2 regions of the Citrobacter sp. MNAZ 1397 genome follow, and region 1 is predicted to be linked to the other one. Evidence: predicted binding sites of a transcription regulator. Region 1 holds the regulator's gene; the other holds the start of a gene.
The links. The regulator PurR, encoded in region 1, represses purine synthesis genes. The targets are predictions, from matches to a motif close to CANGCAAACGTTTGCNTG.

Region 1 (7,055 bases):
AAGTCCGTAAAAATAGTAATAAGGAGAATATGTACGTGTTCTCCTTTTTTATGCCATCAGAAAATGGCTAAGCGTCGGTTGAGTGCTGCACGGTTCAGACAGAAAGAAAAAACCCCGCGAAAGCGGGGTCGGTTGTTAGCGTGCTACGCGAAGTCCGTGTTCAATACCCCGGCTAAATACCACCTGCCAGAGTTGAATATCCCGCGCACGGAAAGCGCCTGCGCAGGCGTTCAGGTAGTAACTGAACATACGTTTAAACCGTTCGGAATAGTTATCGGCGATGTCTGGCCAACTGGCGAGGAAGCGTTCATGCCAGGCCATCAACGTTTTATCGTAGTCTGCGCCGAAATTATGCCAGTCTTCCATCACGAAATGAGATTCACTGGCATTCGCTATCTGCCGTACTGACGGAAGGCAACCATTGGGGAAGATATAGCGGTCAATCCACGGATCCACATTATGATCGGTGCGCCGTGAGCCAATGGTATGCAGCAGGAAAAGACCATCCGGTTTAAGATTACGGTCAACGACCGTGAAATACGTGTCGTAATTTTTTGGACCGACATGCTCGAACATACCGACAGAGACGATGCGGTCGAACTGATCGTTCAGATCGCGATAATCCTGCAGGCGAATATCGACATCCAGCCCCATGCACCGCTGTTGCGCCAGTTTTTGTTGTTCGGCAGAAATCGTGACACCCACGACGCTTACCGCGTAATTCTGCGCCATAAATTGCGCCAGGCCGCCCCAGCCACAGCCAATATCCAGCACGCGCATCCCTGGCTTGAGTTGCAGTTTTTCGCAAATCAGGCGTAGTTTGGCAATTTGCGCGTCTTCAAGGCGTTCAGCCTCTTTCCAGTAGGCGCAAGAGTATTGCATCTGTGGGTCCAGCATGCGGGTAAAAAGATCGTTGCCCAGGTCGTAATGTTCTTTGCCGACGATCCATGCGCGTTTTTTGGATTGCAGGTTAAAGAGTCTTGCTCCGGCGATACGCAGGGTATCTTTCAAATGGCGAGGGAGCTGTTTTTCCAGCCCGGCACGCAAGACTTTCGTAAAAAACACGTCCAGCCGGTCACATTCCCACCAGCCGTCCATATAACTTTCCCCCAGCCCGAGCGAACCCTCCTGCAAAACGCGTTTAAAAAAATCAGGGTTTTTAACCTGAATATCAGATGCCGACGGTCCATTTACCTGGATACCGGCGCGGCTCAGCAACTCGTTTGCGATACGGAACCAGTTATCATCCCGTACGCTAACCTCTTCTATACACGATGAACTCATAACTTCTCCACCACCAGCAAGTGATCAGAACCTTAAAAGAGCGTAGACGCTTTTTGAGGTATGTGAGAAATCTCACGGTTTGCGCCGTGAGGCTGATATCCGACGTAGAACAGAGGAAGGGAGATGCCCCTTGCCAGAAAGGCCTTCCATGGTCGTACGGGAGCACTCCGGCTCCCGTTAATACATAATATTTATCGTATTTGTAACTAGCCGGAAAAGAGTATAGGCCTCAAAATCCGGTGATACAACAGAAAACTGTTAGCAAGCTAATCACTAAACTGTAACATAGTCGCTCGTGAAACTACGCATGCGAAGACGATTCACTGACCTCATCTGCATGATAACTCTCACTTTCCTGGCGTTGCATACGGTAGCCAAAAGCAACCAGAATGACCGTCGACAGCATCACACTGGTGGTGGCAAGCAGAGGGTGGGCAATGAACCCCGAGACCACCAGACTTGCAACAAAACAGAGCCCCAGTTGCAGTGTATTCTGCAAGGCAGCCGCCCTGCCGGTAGCCTGCGGGAAGGGACGCAGCGCCTGAGCCACCACGATCGGATAAATGGCGCCATTTGCCATCGCCATCAGACAGAAGGGGATCAACAGGGCGGTCAGCGAGGCGCCAGGCAATAGCCCCACCCCCCAGGTTGCCGCAACGCTCAATGCGAAGGCCAGCAGCAACCACGGTAATAAACGGGCGCCAGCCCATTTTTGCAATGCGGCACGACAGCCGTAACCCCCGACCAGAAAGGCGATGGTTTGCGGCACATAACTCAGACCGATCACAGCGGGGCCGTATCCCATCTCATGAAGAATAAACGGTGAACCGGTAAGCCAGGCGAAAAAGCTGGCTGAGCAGGCGGCATAAATCAGCACGTTGCCGCGATAGGCTTTATCGCGCAGCAGCGCGGCGAAAGTCAGCGCCTGTGTGGTTTGTGCAGGGAGTTGTGCGCCACGGCGCAGACGCAGCGCCGGAAGCATCAATATGACGGTTATCATAAATAATGTGGCGAAGATTGCCTGCCAGGAGAAGTGCGCCAGAATCCAGCTGCCAAGCAGAGGCGCGAGGGCAGGAGATAAACCCACCAGCGGCATGATAGTGGCAAAAATGCGATTTGTTCGCTGCGCCGGATAATGATCCGTCACCAGTGCCTGCCAGGTCACGGCAGCCGCACAAACGCCGACGGCCTGGATAAAACGCAGCACCAGCAACCATACTGCGTTCTGCACCCACAGCATGCCGAGGCAGCCGACGGCGAAAATGGCCAGTCCGCTGAGCAAAACAGGTTTACGACCATAGCGATCCGACAGCGGACCCCATACCAGTTGGGCAACGGCAAAGCCGGCAAGGAACAGGCTCAGCGTCGCGCTGACCGCGGCGGCAGACGTATTTAAATCTTGCTGAATGTCGGCGAACGCCGGCAGGTACATATCGGTGGCCAGAAAGCCCAGTACGCTTAAGCCCGCGAGCCAGACTAAAAATCCTTTTCCAGGTTGCATGGCAGATCTCTTTTTGTGGCAGGTAAACAGGGCTCCAGAGTCTAAGGAGTGCAAGTCAGCTTGTGAAACGCTAATATTTGTCCGGTGGTTTCAAAATTTTTGCAGGCAGATTATGTGGTCAGAATATTCCCTTGAAGTGGTTGATGCCGTGGCCCGAAATGGCAGCTTTAGCGGTGCGGCGCAGGAGTTACATCGTGTGCCTTCTGCGGTCAGCTATACCGTACGTCAACTTGAAGAGTGGCTGGCGGTGCCGTTGTTTGAACGACGTCATCGGGATGTCGAATTGACGCCCGCTGGCGTGTGGTTTTTGAAAGAGGGTCGTTCTGTTATCAAAAAAATGCAGATCACCCGTCAACAGTGTCAGCAAATTGCCAACGGCTGGCGGGGGCAGTTATCCATCGCCGTTGATAACATCGTTAAACCGGAACGTACGCGGCAGATGATTGTCGATTTCTATCGCCATTTTAGCGATGTCGAACTGCTGGTTTCCCAGGAGGTGTTTAACGGTGTGTGGGATGCCCTGGCCGATGGACGTGTTGAACTGGCTATCGGCGCAACCCAGGCGATCCCGGTCGGGGGTCGTTATACCTTTCGCGATATGGGCATGTTGAGCTGGAAATGCGTGGTCGCTCGCCATCATCCGCTGGCGGCGATGGCATCGCCGCTCAGTGATGATACGTTACGGAACTGGCCATCTCTGGTACGCGAAGATACCTCCCGTTCGCTGCCTAAACGCATCACCTGGCTTTTGGATAATCAGAAGCGGGTCGTCGCGCCTGACTGGGAATCATCTGCGGCCTGCTTGTCTGCCGGGCTGTGTATCGGGATGGTGCCTGCGCATTTCGCCCGACCGTGGATTGATCGCGGTGAGTGGGTTGCGCTGGCACTCGAAAATCCTTTCCCGGACGCCGCCTGTTGTCTGACCTGGCAGCAGAATGACGCTTCACCGGCGCTGAGCTGGTTACTGGATTATCTGGGCGACAGCGAAACGCTGAACAGGGAATGGCTGCGGGAGCAGGAATGAACTGCTCCCGGCAGGATCAACGGCGATAGTCGCGGAAAGGACCGTCGGCAACCGAGCGGCGTTCAATCAGGCGTGGATGCACTTCAATAGACTGCGACTCTTCACGCTTGTTTACTATGCGGTCCAACAGCATGTTAAACGCGGTTTCACCCAGCGAGTCTTTCGGTTGGTGGATAGTCGTCAGTGAAGGGGTAAAGAAACGTGAATTGCGCACATTATCATAACCGATCACCGAAATATCCTGCGGCACGCGCAGACCCATTTCATCGGCCGCGCACAACGCGCCCATCGCCATAATGTCACCACCGCAGAATACCGCGGTCGGGCGAGAAGACTGGGTCAATATCTGTTGCATTGCACGATAGCCAGACTCCGGCTCAAAATCACCCTGCACAATCCAGCTTTCCGGTACGGTGATGTGGGCCTCTTCCATCGCTTTCATAAAGCCGCTAAGACGACCCGCGCCCGTGTTGCGCTCTAATGGCCCAGGGATAACGCCAATCTCGCGATGGCCCCGTTCAATCAGGTAACGACCAGCCATATAGCCGCCGGCAAAGGCGTTATCGATTACCGTATCGGTAAAATCGGCTTTTGCTTCACCCCAGTCCATTACCACCATAGGAATGTGGCGATACTCTTCCAGCATGCTGAGTAGCGATTCCGGATATTCAGAACACATGACCAGCAGGCCATCGACACGTTTTTGCGCCATCATGGACAGATAGGCGCGCTGTTTTTCCAGGTTGTTCCAGGCATTGCCGAGAATAAGGGTGTAGCCTTTCTGGAAACAATTTTTCTCGACTGCTTCAATGATCTCGGCGAAATAAGCCGCTTCGCTACTGGTCGCCAGCAAGCCAATAGATTTGGTGTGATTAACTTTCAAACTGCGGGCAACCGCGCTGGGAGAGTAGTGTAACTCTTTAATCGCTGCCCAGACCGCGTTACGCGTCTCTTCTGCAACGAAACGCGTCTTGTTAATTACATGTGATACGGTTGTGGTGGAAACGTTTGCTCGCTTCGCTACGTCTTTAATCGTTGCCATCAGATCTTACTCCAGACCATATCGTAAACTCCTGATAATACATAAGGTAAACGTTTGCCTTCCATCACCCTGTACCCATAGAAGGGATTGCAATACGCCGGGAAAAAGACACTGGACGTCAGGAGGGGAGTCAATGGCCGGTACGCTAATAAATTTAGCGTCGAATTTTGTCTGATCTTGGCCAAAAGGGGAAGTGCTAAAACGTGTATCACTCTAAATCCTGCAAGATTTTTACGTTTATTTGTGCAAAAATGCGTTACATCACTTTTTGTGTGGGAATTAATAAGGAGAAAAATTGATGAGCACCGACCTGAAGTTTTCTTTAGTAACTACCGTAATTGTACTTGCTCTGATTGTTGCTGGCGGACTGACTGCCGCACTGCATTGATTTATCCCGGGGGAGAGCCCTCTTTCCCCCGTCTCTCTCCCCGATTGTCATCAAATTGGCAATAGTCTTTTCCCATTTCGCTAACTTCTGTTTTTTGTGATTAATGTCATACTTTTGACTTCTGTGACGGTGTCGCGCGTCGACACGGCAATTCCGGAGTCTATTTATGAAGATCAATTTCCCACTGCTTGCCCTGGCGATTGGCGCTTTCGGCATCGGTACGACCGAATTTTCACCCATGGGGTTACTCCCCGTTATCGCCCAGGGCGTGGATGTCTCGATCCCGGCAGCGGGTATGCTTATTAGCGCCTATGCCATTGGCGTCATGGTTGGCGCACCGTTAATGACGTTGCTGCTTTCACATCGGGGGCGACGTAATGCGCTGGTATTTCTGATGGCGATTTTTACCCTCGGGAACGTACTGTCGGCGCTTTCACCTGATTACACAACATTAATGCTCTCGCGGATCATTACCAGTCTGAACCATGGCGCTTTCTTTGGGCTTGGTTCTGTGGTGGCCGCAAGCGTGGTGGCAAAAGAAAAACAGGCCAGCGCAGTGGCCACTATGTTTATGGGGCTGACTATCGCCAATATCGGCGGTGTGCCTGCAGCAACCTGGCTGGGCGGGGCGATTGGCTGGCGCATGTCGTTCCTTGCCACTGCGGGGCTGGGTATCATAGCTATGGTCAGTCTCTACTTTTCATTGCCGAAAGGTCGCGCCGGTGAACGTCCTGATGTGCGCAAAGAACTGGCAGTATTAATGCGTCCTCAGGTGGTTTCCGCGTTGCTGACGACGGTTCTGGGGGCCGGGGCGATGTTCACGCTTTATACCTACATTTCACCGGTACTGCACCGTATTACCGATGCCACGCCTGCGTTTATCACCGCAATGCTGGTACTGGTGGGCGTTGGATTCTCCATCGGCAACTACCTTGGCGGTAAGCTGGCCGACCGCTCGGTTACGGCGACCCTGAAAGGCTTCTTGCTGCTGTTGATTGTGATTATGGCTGCTATTCCCTGGCTGGCGCGCAGTGAAATCGGTGCGGCAATCAGTATGGTTATCTGGGGCGCGGCAACCTTCGCGGTGGTGCCTCCGTTGCAGATGCGTGTTATGCGCGTGGCGCATGAAGCCCCGGGCCTGTCATCATCTGTCAATATCGGTGCATTTAACCTGGGCAATGCGCTGGGGGCAGCGGCAGGGGGCGCGGTGATTTCGGGTGGACTGGGATATACCGTCGTGCCGGTAACCGGGGCGATTATCGCGGGGATGGCGCTACTGCTGGTGTTGCTTTCCGGTAGAACGAATGCAGAGCGCACCTGCACAGCGGCGGAATAAAAAAACAGGAGGGTTTCCCCTCCTGATGATTATGCAGCGAGATTCTTCGCGACAAACTCCCAGTTGACCAGCGCCCAGAAATGGTCCAGATAGTTTGGACGGGCGTTACGGTAGTCAATGTAGTAGGCGTGTTCCCACACATCCACAGTGAGCAGCGGCGTAGCGTCGGTGGTCAGCGGTGTTCCGGCATTCGATGTCGAAACAATGGCCAGTTTGCCATCGGCGTTTTTCACAAGCCACGTCCAGCCTGAACCAAAGTTCTTCACTGCGGCATCGGTGAATTTCGCTTTAAACTCAGCAAAGCTGCCAAATGCGTCGGCAATCGCAGCTGCTACTGCACCAGCAGGTTCGCCGCCTGCGTTCGGGGCCAGACAATGCCAGTAGAAGGTGTGGTTCCAGACCTGGGCTGCATTGTTCAACACGCCGCCCTCAGAGCTACGAATAATCTCTTCCAGCGTTTTGCCTTCAAGCGGGCTACCT
Region 2 (7,055 bases), 1.2 Mb from region 1:
TTTCATATCGAAGGGATTTCTCTGAGTAATATTCGCAAAGCTGCGTTATCTATGCGTGCAGGTGGTGTAGGATATTACCCCAGCAGCAACTTTGTGCATATTGATACCGGGCCGCTAAGGCACTGGTAAAACTCAGTTAAAAGAGACAGGAGCAGTATGAACTATCGTATTATTCCGGTTACCGCCTTCTCCCAGAACTGTTCGTTAGTCTGGTGTGAGCAAACCCGGCTGGCAGCAATAGTGGATCCCGGTGGCGATGCTGAACGCATCAAACAGGAAGTTGAAGCCTCCGGCGTGACGTTAACGCAAATCCTGCTTACGCATGGTCATCTGGACCATGTCGGTGCGGCTGCCGAGCTGGCGCAGCACTATGGCGTGCCAGTGATTGGCCCGGAAAAAGAAGATGAGTTCTGGCTGCAAGGGCTACCTGCCCAAAGTCGCATGTTTGGTCTGGATGACTGCCAGCCGCTGACGCCGGATCGTTGGTTAAATGAAGGCGATACAGTGAGCGTAGGCAATGTGAAGCTGGAGGTTTTGCACTGCCCCGGGCATACGCCAGGTCACGTGGTTTTCTTTGATGCGCAATCACGGCTGCTGGTGTCCGGCGACGTAATCTTTAAAGGCGGCGTAGGGCGCAGTGATTTTCCGAAAGGCAATCATGGGCAGTTGATTGATGCCATCAAAACTAAACTGTTGCCGCTGGGTGATGATGTAACCTTCATCCCTGGTCACGGCCCGATGTCTACCCTGGGCAACGAGCGGCTACATAATCCTTTCCTGCAGGATGAACTGCCGGTCTGGTAAAACAAAAAAGGTCGCATATGCGACCTTTTTTATTTCGCTTGTCTTTTATAACACTGCGACGATAGCTTCACACAACGGCGACATGTTATCCGGCGTCATACCCGCAACGTTAATACGTCCGGATGCAACCGCGTAGATAGCGAACTCTTCACGCAGGCGGAGCACCTGCTCTTTAGTCAGACCGCTGAAAGAGAACATTCCGTTCTGACGGGTGATAAAGCTGAAATCGCGATCCGCCCCTTTTTCTTGCAGGGTATTCACAAACAGCAGACGCATACGCTGGATACGCTGGCGCATGTCAGTCAATTCTTGTTCCCAGATGGCACGCAGCGCATCATTGCTCAGAATCGTCGCCACTACAGACGCACCGTGAGCCGGTGGGTTAGAGTAGTTAGCGCGAATGGTCGATTTCATCTGGCTAAATGCACGGTCCACGGTCTCCTGATCCGCGGCCACCAGCGTACAGGCGCCGACACGCTCGTTGTACAGACCGAAGTTTTTCGAGAAAGAGCTGGCGATGATCAATTCTTTATGCAGCGCAGCAAACGCGCGCAGACCTTCCGCATCTTCTTCCAGACCGCGAGCGAAACCCTGATAGGCAAAATCGAACAGCGGCAGCCAGCCTTTTTCTATGGATAATTTCGCCAGCGTCTCCCACTGCTCAAGCGTTGGATCGATACCGGTCGGGTTATGGCAGCAACCGTGGAACAGCACGATATCGCCCGCTTGTGCGGCTTCGAGGCTTGCAACCATGCCGTCGAAATCCAGCGCATGGTTTTGCGCGTCATAGTAAGCGTAATCACAGACCTCAAGACCCGCGGAGTTAAACACGCCTTTATGGTTCGGCCAGCTTGGATTACTTACCCAGATACGTTTTGCTGAGGTATTTTTCGCCAGGAAATCAGCGGCAACTCGCAGGCCACCCGTACCGCCCGGGGTCTGCGCGGTGCGCGCACGTTTGTCGTTAATAATCGCACTGCCTTTGCCGAACAGCAGTTCCTGCGTGCAACGACCAAACTCAGGAATACCGTCGATGCCGAGGTAATTTTTTGTGTTTTCGTTTTCCAGCAGATACTGCTCCGCTTTTTTAACGCTGGTCAGTACCGGTGTTTTCCCGGTTTCGTCTTTATAGACGCCAATACCAAGGTTGATTTTGCCAGGACGTTCGTCGGCGCGAAACAGATCGGCCAAACCCAGAATAGGGTCAGCAGGGGCAGCGGTAATATTCTCAAACATGACGAGGTTCCATTATGATGACAGAAGGGAGATCCGCTATCAGGTTAACGGTTGATGTGCCAATTGCCAACCGTTTGCGATAAAAAGCGTGCGTCTTTTTAGCAGTCGGTATATTTGGCGGCGAGAGAATAAAAAAACAGGGCCGAAGCCCTGTTTCTCATGCATATAATAACGAGGTGTGCTGATTAGAACTGGTAAGTCACAGCCATCGCAACCTGGTCGTTACGACCATTCACGATACCAACGCTGTCGCTGTAGTCGCTCTTGTCGATCAGGTTCAGCTGGTAATCAACATAGATGTTGAAGTTTTTGTTGAAGTAGTAGTACGCACCGATTTCAACATATTTCTGCAGATCTTCGTTGCCGCCAGCGAAGGTACCACGTGCAGCCAGGTCCTTGCCTTTAGACTGAACGTAGGACAGGGACGGACGCAGACCGAAGTCGAACTGGTACTGAGCCATTGCTTCGAAGTTCTGAGTTTTGTTAGCAAAAGTACCGTCAGCTTCGCGAGTCATGTTGCGAGTTTCAGCGTAAACAGTTGCCAGGTAGATGTTGTTTGCATCGTATTTCGCACCAACAGCCCATGCTTCTGCCTTCTCACCTTTACCGTCTGCAGTCTGCAGGTTAGTACGGTCAGAGTTGCTGTAAGCGCCGATTACGCTAAAGCCTTCTGCGAAGGAGTAACCCAGAGAGTAACCAACGCCGTCGCCATTAGAGGTTCTAATGTCATTGCGCTCGTTTTTACCCTGATACTGGATACCCATGCTCAGACCATCAACCAGACCGAAGAAGTCGGTGTTACGGTAGGTCAGGACGCCAGTGGTACGGCCAGTCATGAAGTTATCAGCGTAGTTAGCCCAGGTCATGCCAGAATAGGATGGGGCAACGTCAGTGTAAGATTCTACGTCGTAGACGATACCGTAGTTACGACCGTAGTCCAGAGAACCTACGTTGTTAACTTTGATACCAGCAAAAGCCAGACGGTTACGGGTACCCTGTGAACCTTCTGGATCGCTTGCCAGCGCACGGTATTCCCACTGACCGTAACCGGTTACATCGCTGTTGATCTGAGTTTCGCCTTTGAAACCAATCTGAGCGTAGGTGCTGTCGTTGCTGCCAGTGCTGTCACCAGAGGTCACGAAGTCGTGCTCACCAACAACTTTACCGTACAGGTCCAGTTTGTTGCCGTTTTTGTTGTAAACTTCTGCAGCGTTAGCTGCACCAGCTACCAGCAGGGCAGGGATAACCACTGCCAGGATATTGCGCTTCATCATTATTTATTACCCTCATTGGTTTTTTTGTACACCTGCCACTGCCGCCAATAAATTCCGTCAATAAAAATTTACGGAACTATTGATGAGAGTTTGGTGTCTTTCTGTGTCTGAAAGGCATCTTTCCATTCATATAATCGTTTCGCTAGCCTGAAAGTGCTACAAATGTCTTAAAGAGGTTACAGAAAGCAATTATGTGTAAGAATTTATGTATTTTGAGGAACTTTGTGAACCACCTCAAAATTCAGAACCAATCGCTGTCAAAAAGATCGGCTTTATAACTATATATATGAATTGCTTATGTTTAATTAAGATAAGGGTAAATCTTGTACAGGAATTATTCTCATCTTACTTTTTCCTGGCAGGCGTTTAAGCCGTCCGGAATGCTGTGTGATTTTTATCCAGACGTGCTATCAGATGAGGAATTACTAACCCACAATACCGCTGTGGATTATTTTTTGTTCAGTAATATTTCAGCGCGATCTCGCCCAGGAATGGGTAGAAGCGTAAGCCGGGTGAGCCCGGCTACGGTGAAGAAATAAGAAAGAGCGTAAAAAAGCCAGCAAATGCTGGCTTTTATTGTTAAAACGTGGCGCTACGAGGGGTGCGAGGGAACGGGATGACATCACGTACATTTTGCACGCCGGTGACATAAGCGATCAGACGTTCAAAGCCCAGGCCAAAACCGGAGTGCGGCACGGTGCCATAACGGCGCAGATCGCGATACCACCAGTAGTCTTCTTTATTAAGACCCATTTCAGCCATACGCGCATCGAGCACATCCAGACGTTCTTCACGCTGAGAGCCACCGATGATTTCACCAATGCCGGGGGCCAGAACGTCCATTGCGGCAACGGTTTTACCGTCGTCATTAAGACGCATATAGAAGGCCTTAATGTCTTTCGGATAGTTTTTCACCACGACCGGTGCTTTAAAATGTTTCTCGGCCAGGTAGCGCTCGTGCTCAGAAGAGAGGTCAACGCCCCAGTAAACCGGGTTTTCAAACTTCTCACCGCAGGTTTCAAGGATGGCTACGGCGTCGGTGTAGTCCACCTGTGCGAAGTCTGCCGCAACGAAACGTTCCAGACGGGCAATCGCGTCTTTATCTACGCGTTCAGCGAAGAACTTCATGTCGTCCATACGCTCAGTCAGAACTGCGTTGAAAGCATATTTCAGCATTGCTTCCGCCAGACGGGCGTTATCTTCCAGATCGGCAAAGGCCACTTCCGGCTCCAGCATCCAGAATTCCGCCAGGTGACGGCTGGTGTTGGAGTTTTCCGCGCGGAACGTTGGGCCAAAGGTGTAGATTTTGGACAGCGCACAGGCGTAGGTTTCGCCGTTCAACTGACCAGATACGGTCAGGAATGACTCTTTACCGAAGAAATCTTTGTCGAAATCAACTTTGCCCTGATCGTTACGCGGCAGGTTTTCCAGATCCAGCGTGGAAACGCGGAACATTTCACCTGCGCCTTCGGTGTCAGATGCAGTAATCAGCGGCGTGGAAACCCAGAAGAAACCCTGCTCATCAAAGAAGCGGTGCAGAGCCTGCGCCAGCGTATGACGAACACGGGCGACAGCGCCGATCAGGTTGGTACGCGGACGCAGGTGCGCCACTTCACGCAAATACTCGATGCTGTGGCGTTTCGCCGCCATCGGGTAAGTGTCCGGATCTTCAACCCAGCCGGTGACTTCTATCTGAGTCGCCTGCAACTCGAAGCTCTGGCCTTCGCCAGGGGATTCCACCACTTTGCCGGTGACAACAACGGAGCAGCCTGTCGTCAGGCGAAGAACTTCTTCATTGTAATTGGGCAGAGAATTATTAATGACAGCCTGTACAGGATCAAAGCAGGAGCCGTCATAAACGGCGAGGAAGGAGATGCCAGCTTTTGAATCTCGGCGGGTACGTACCCATCCGCGCACGGTGACTTCTTGGTCAACGGTGACGCGGCCCTGGAGTACGTCGGCTACAGGCACAACGCTCATAATATTCTCTCTGTTAATTGTCTGGAAAAGATCATCGTTTGTCCGCCCACAAAGGGGGGATACCTATGTTACCTGGCAAGCGCCATCAGACAAGTAGAATTCGCAGCGAAAAGGGGTATTTCGGAAATTAATCTTTTGCCAGCGCTGAGATAGTGAGCGGTGGGGGGGAAACAGCTCGCAGGTTAGCTTTATATTTATGGCTAAATCGCAAACATTCATCACAAATAAAAAACGCCCCGATTGGGACGCTTTTTAACCTTTCCGGCGATGATTAACTGGCCTTTTTAACCTGCGGCAGGTCGAACGCTTTGCGCAACGCACGCACAAAGGCTTTATCGTGGCAAATGGTTTTGCCGGGGCTGTCAGATAACTTCGCTACCGGTTTGCCATTACACTCAACCAGCTTTATCACGATGTTCAGCGGTTTCACATGTGGAATATCGCAGGTCAGACGCGTACCAATACCGAAGCCCAGCTTGATGCGGGAGGCAAAATGGCAATAGAGATCCAGCGCTTTATTGAGATCAAGATTGTCAGAAAAAATCAGCGTCTTCGACAGGGGATCGATACCAAGCTTTTCATAATGCGCGATGGCTTTTTCGCCCCATTCCACCGGGTCGCCAGAATCATGACGCAAACCCTGGTAACGTTGCGCAAACACAGGCCCGAAATCACGCAGGAAGGCATCCATGGTGATACAGTCTGTCAGGGCAATACCGAGTTGCTCCGGGTACTCTTCCAGCCACGCGGCGAGTGCGGCACGTTGACTGGTAGCCAGATCCGGGCTGATTTGCTGGTGTGCCTGGAACCATTCGTGAGCCTGGGTACCCATTGGCGTGAGCGACAGGCGACGTGCAAGATCGTAATTGCTGGTGCCGATAAACCAGGGCTCTTGCTTGAGGCGTGCCACGATAGCGTACTGCACATCGCGTGAGAAACGGCGGCGCGTGCCGAAATCCATCAGACGGAAACCTGACATATCCAGCTCTGCAGTGCGGGTAGCAAAATCCGCCAGTTTTGTTTCAAGATGCAGCAGGGCCTGCTGAACACCCACCTGCGGAGAGCGGCAGCGATGCACAAGCTCGCTAATCACTGCCAGTAGCGGCACTTCCCACATAATGACTTCACGCCATGGCCCGGACATGCGAATGTTCAACTTGCCATTATCATTTATGACGGTCACTTGCGACGGGTCATAACGGAAATTACGCAGCCACTGCAGGTAATCCGCTTTGAAGAAGGGGAGGCCGGACAGCCACTGGTATTCGTCTTCCTGCAGGCGCAGATGTTGCATTGCGTCAATTTCTTCGCGAATTGCGCTGGCATAAATGCCGAGAAGATCGTCGCCGCGGCAGCGAAATTCAGCTGTAACATGCACATCGTAGTAGTGATGGAACACCGCCTGTTGCATATGCAATTTGTAGGCATCAGTATCCAGCAGCGTCTGCAGAGCAGGGGGAGCGAGTCGTGTCATGGTGCGCCGTAGCATCCTCTCACAGGAGCGTTTAGTACAATAAACAAAGCAGGTGGAAACCGCTGGAGTATACCTTGTTTATTGATTTATTGAACCCCGATCACACCATATCGCGCAAAACGGGTCGAGGGCATTTCGTGCCGCATGTTACTAAAATGTAGCATAGTGAGCTTTTCTCCCTGAAAAGATGAACATTCTGCGTGGCGGGAATTACGCAACAGGAATAGACTGGAGACGTAACCAAACAGAAGATGCTAAAGGTTTTTTATGACACAACAGCCACAAGC

Region 2: the regulator PurR is predicted to act here: its motif matches at 2,104-2,121, upstream of L2097_RS10725 (amino acid aminotransferase).

What each region holds. Positions count from the first base shown of each region.
Region 1 covers NZ_JAKIVH010000001.1:1,046,102-1,053,156, forward strand. The annotation lists gene L2097_RS04800 (riboflavin synthase subunit alpha) at 1-2, shown strand, start outside; gene cfa (cyclopropane fatty acyl phospholipid synthase) at 136-1,284, opposite strand; gene punC (purine nucleoside transporter PunC) at 1,586-2,785, opposite strand; gene punR (DNA-binding transcriptional activator PunR) at 2,898-3,809, shown strand; gene purR (HTH-type transcriptional repressor PurR) at 3,826-4,851, opposite strand; gene cydH (cytochrome bd-I oxidase subunit CydH) at 5,150-5,239, shown strand; gene L2097_RS04830 (MFS transporter) at 5,406-6,575, shown strand; gene sodB (superoxide dismutase [Fe]) at 6,605-7,055, opposite strand, start outside.
Region 2 covers NZ_JAKIVH010000001.1:2,271,611-2,278,665, reverse strand. The annotation lists gene mepK (peptidoglycan L,D-endopeptidase MepK) at 1-129, shown strand, start outside; gene L2097_RS10730 (MBL fold metallo-hydrolase) at 157-804, shown strand; gene L2097_RS10725 (amino acid aminotransferase) at 850-2,040, opposite strand; gene L2097_RS10720 (porin) at 2,226-3,314, opposite strand; gene asnS (asparagine--tRNA ligase) at 3,894-5,294, opposite strand; gene pncB (nicotinate phosphoribosyltransferase) at 5,566-6,768, opposite strand; gene pepN (aminopeptidase N) at 7,036-7,055, shown strand, end outside.